Regions from separate parts of the Streptomyces sp. 3-6 genome, predicted to be linked through region 2. Evidence: riboswitches for the same ligand, from Rfam matches in the RefSeq annotation. Region 2 holds a riboswitch; the other holds the start of a gene.
What was found. Region 2 has a riboswitch for glycine ahead of gcvT (glycine cleavage system aminomethyltransferase GcvT). Riboswitches for the same ligand answer to the same signal wherever they lie in the genome.
Positions count from the first base shown of each region.

Region 1: linked by a shared signal. The riboswitch ahead of gcvP (aminomethyl-transferring glycine dehydrogenase) and the one ahead of gcvT (glycine cleavage system aminomethyltransferase GcvT) in region 2 are both predicted to bind glycine.

Region 1 is NZ_JBWHZP010000005.1:11,995-14,186, forward strand. It holds partial or broken gene AC02VZ_RS08935 (DNA polymerase IV) at 1-239, shown strand, start outside; gene AC02VZ_RS08940 (PRC-barrel domain-containing protein) at 158-532, opposite strand; glycine riboswitch at 645-740, shown strand; gene gcvP (aminomethyl-transferring glycine dehydrogenase) at 916-2,192, shown strand, end outside.
Region 2 is NZ_JBWHZP010000011.1:28,460-30,651, forward strand. It holds gene gcvT (glycine cleavage system aminomethyltransferase GcvT) at 1-927, opposite strand, end outside; glycine riboswitch at 1,030-1,154, opposite strand; glycine riboswitch at 1,155-1,256, opposite strand; gene AC02VZ_RS16030 (AAA family ATPase) at 1,477-2,192, shown strand, end outside.

The DNA.
Region 1 (2,192 bases), on a different contig from region 2:
GCAGTTCGAGGACCCGCTCCCGCTGGTCCCCCGCGACCCCGGCCCACGGGACGCCGCCCCGGCCGCCGCGGACGGCACCGGGTGACCGCGGCGGTGACGGCGCCGGGCACTTCCAAGGGGCACGGGGGCGCCGGACCGGTCGCGGGACGGCTCCGGCTCAGGCCGGCTCGTCCTGGCCCGCGAGCCTGCCGAAGTCGCGGTCCGGGAGCGGCGGCGGGGCGGCGACGTCCAGGCCGTAGTGGTGGTAGAGCTGCAGCTCCTGCTCGGGGGAGAGGTGCCGTCCGACGCCGAAGTCGGGGGCGTCCTTGATCAGGGCGCGGTCGAAGGGGACGTGGAGGGCGCCCTCCACCAGTTCGCTCGGTTCCAGGGGGACGAAGGCGTCGCGGCCGAACAGTCCGGTGCGTATCGCCGCCCACTCGGGGACTCCCGTGGCGTCGTCGAGGTAGACCTCGTCGATCGTTCCGATGCGGTGTCCGTTGCGGTCGAACGCCTTGCGGCCGATCAGGTGGCGCGGGTCGATGTCGGTACGCACGGGCCCTCCACAGGTCGCACTCATCCGTAAGCACTACAGAACGGCACATTCGGTCCGGCGGCCACTCGAAGGTCCGTGCGGGGCCCTCGCTGGTACGCTGGCTTTCGGCCGCTGACCCCGTGCGGGAGAGTCCTCCAGGCACCATCGGAGGCGCCGAAGGAGCAAATCCTCCCCGGAATCTCTCAGGCCCACGTACCGCACGGACGAGGTCACTCTGGAAAGCAGGGCGGGTGTCGACGGCTTCCGCTCTCACCGACGGTGAAAGCCGGGCGTCCCTGGGGCGGTCCGGTGAAGCTCTCAGGTCGAGATGACAGAGGGGGAGGCCGTCCGGGTACCCGTGCCGTGGTGCCCCACGAAGGTCGTCAGACCAGGAGGCCTCCGCAATGACCGCCCATCGCACTCCGCTCTCCGAGCTCGAGCAGGGGATCCCCTTCGAGCAGCGCCACATCGGACCCGACCACGAAGCCCGGGCCAAGATGCTCGCCCAGGTCGGCTACGGCTCGCTGGACGAGCTGACGGCCGCCGCGGTGCCGGACGTCATCAAGAACGCCGACGCCCTGGACCTGCCCGGAGCCCGCAGCGAGGCCGAAGTGCTCGCCGAACTGCGCTCCCTGGCCGGACGCAACCAGGTGCTCGGCTCGATGATCGGGCTCGGCTACTACGGGACGTTCACCCCGCCCGTCATCCTGCGCAACGTCATGGAGAACCCCGCCTGGTACACGGCGTACACGCCCTACCAGCCGGAGATTTCCCAGGGCCGCCTGGAGGCCCTGCTGAACTTCCAGACCACCGTCGCCGAGCTGACCGGGCTGCCGACCTCCGGCGCCTCGCTGCTCGACGAGGGCACCGCCGCCGCCGAGGCGATGGCGCTGTCGCGGCGCATGGGCAAGAACAAGAAGGGCCTGTTCCTGGTCGACGCGGACGCCCTGCCGCAGACCATCGCCGTGATCCGCACCCGCGCGGTGCCGACCGGCGTGGAGGTCGTCGTCGCCGACCTCAGCGACGGCATCCCCGCCGAGATCGCCGAGCGCGAGATCAACGGCGTGCTGCTGCAGTACCCCGGCGCCTCCGGCGCCGTCCGCGACCTCAAGCCGGTCATCGAGCAGGCGCACGACCTCGGCGCCCTGGTCACCGTCGCCGCCGACCTGCTGGCGCTGACGCTGCTGACCTCGCCCGGTGAGCTCGGCGCGGACATCGCCGTCGGCACCACCCAGCGGTTCGGCGTGCCGATGGGCTTCGGCGGGCCGCACGCCGGCTACATGGCCGTGCGGGAGAAGATGGCCCGCAGCCTGCCCGGCCGCCTCGTCGGCGTCTCCGTCGACGTCGACGGCAACCAGGCCTACCGGCTCGCGCTGCAGACCCGTGAGCAGCACATCCGCCGGGAGAAGGCCACCAGCAACATCTGCACCGCCCAGGTGCTGCTCGCCGTCATGGCCGGCATGTACGCCGTCTACCACGGCCCGGAGGGCCTGCGCACCATCGCCCGGCGCACCCACCGCTACGCCACGATCCTCGCCGAGGGCCTGCGGGCCGGCGAGGTCGAGATCGTGCACGACTCCTACTTCGACACCGTGACCGCGCGGGTTCCCGGCCGGGCCGGCGAGGTCGTCGCCGCCGCCCGGGACAACGGCGTCAACCTGCGGCTCGTCGACGCGGACCA
Region 2 (2,192 bases):
GACCGGGTACCCGGCGCGCGGGACCCGGCGGCCCTCGGCGACCAGGCCGACCAGCACGCGGGGCGGGTTCTGCTCGGCGCGCTCGGCGGCCTCGGCCAGGGCGGCCCGGCCCACGAAGTCGCCCTCCTTCTCGAACTTCACCACCCGGCCGAACCCGGCGTCGAACGGCGTGAGCGCGCTGCTCAGCTCGTTGCCGTACAGCGGCATGCCCGCCTCCAGGCGCAGCGTGTCCCGGCAGGACAGCCCGCAGGGGAGCAGGCCGGCGCCCTCGCCCGCCTTGGTCAGCGCCTGCCACAGCTCGACCGCGTGCTCCGGCTTCACGAACAGCTCGAAGCCGTCCTCGCCGGTGTAGCCGGTGCGGGCGATCAGGGCGGGCAGGCCGGCCACCGTGCCGGGCAGCCCGGAGTAGTACTTCAGGCCCTCCAGGTCGGCGTCGGTCAGGGAGGCGAGGATCGCGGCCGACTCCGGGCCCTGCACGGCGAGCAGCGCGAAGGCGTCACGGTCGTCGCGCACCTCGGCGTCGAACCCGGTGGACCGTTCCACCAGCGCGTCGAGCACCGTCTGCGCGTTGGAGGCGTTGGCGACGACCAGGTACTCCGTCTCGCCGAGCCGGTAGACGATCAGGTCGTCCAGGATGCCGCCGTCCTCGGCGCAGATCATCGTGTACCGGGCCCGGCCCTGCTTGACCGTGCCGATGTTGCCGACCAGGGCGTGGTCGAGGAGCGCGCGCGCCTGCGGCCCGCTGACCGTGATCTCGCCCATGTGGGAGAGGTCGAACAGGCCGGCCCGGGTGCGGACGGCGATGTGCTCGTCGCGCTCCGAGCCGTAGCGCAGGGGCATGTCCCAGCCGGCGAAGTCGGTCATCGTCGCACCGAGCGCGCGGTGCACGGCATCCAGCGCGGTACGGCGGAGTTCGGTACTGCTCATCGGTAGGTCTCCCAGTGGCAATGGGGTCCCCCGCGCCGGTGTGACTGCTCGAGCGGATCGAGAGCCCGGGGCCGCAGGACGGCGTGGGGAAGGCGAGGACGATCCTCCCCATCTGTCATCGGAACCTGAGAGGTTCGCCATGACCGCCCGCGAGGGGGCGGTGTACGGCTTGCACCTTGGGTGGAGCCACCGGAGCAGTGTCGCGACGGCCCGCTTTTCAGATGTGCCTCGCCCGCGCGGTAACGGGGCCTGAGAGATTCAAGGGAGGGACTTGCTCCTTCGGCGCCCCGGCGTGCCACATGTGCCGGGGACTCTCCCGCGCGGATTCAAACGGCCGGTATGCAGTTGGCGGCCTCATCATTGCACGCATTCCCGGGGCACGGCAGGGGGACCCTTCACAGGGGACGCGCAGGGTGCGCGACCCGTCACAACGGGCTGTCACCGGCCTGTTGCGGGAAATGGACGGAATCGAGTGACGCCCGGCATTACCTTCTCTTTACAGTCAGCGCGGCGCGGGACTCCGGTACCCGGCCCAGGGGAGGACACACGGTGAACAGGACCACGGCGTACGCCGGCCCGGCGGGCGCCGCACCGCCCGGACAACCGGCAGCCCCGGCAGCCCCGGCTCGGCCGGCCGCTCCGGCCGCCGCGGCCGAGGTGCCCGCACAGGCTGCCGTCCCCTCCGTCGCTGCTGCTGCCGCCGCTGCCGCCCACGGGTCCGCGGCCCCGGGTGCCCTGACCGGCGGTGCCCTGACCGGCGGTGCCCTCCCGCTGCCCGCCGTCCGCGACCTGCGCGGGCTCGCCGGGAGCGGTCCGCACGCGCTGCTGTTCGCCCCGCGGGACATCGTGGTGGTCACCGGGCTGCCCGGCAGCGGCAAGTCCACGCTGATGCGGCGCACGGTGCGCGGCACCCGCGTCGACTCGCAGGACACCCGGGACCGCTGGGACGCCCGGATGCCCGGCTTCCTGCCGTACGCCGTCTACCGGCCCCTGGTCCGCCTGGACCACTACGCCGGCCTGCGCCGCGCGCTGCGCGGCGGCGGGGGCGTCGTCGTCCACGACTGCGGCACCCAGGCGTGGGTGCGCCGCTGGCTGACCCGCGAGGCCCGCCGCCGGGGAGCGGCCCTGCGCCTGCTCCTCCTCGACGTCACCCCCCGGCAGGCGCTGGACGGCCAGCGCGCCCGCGGGCGCGGCGTCTCGCGGTACGCCTTCCTGCGCCACCGCGCCGCCGTGGGCCGGCTGCTGCGCGCGGTGGAACGGGGTGA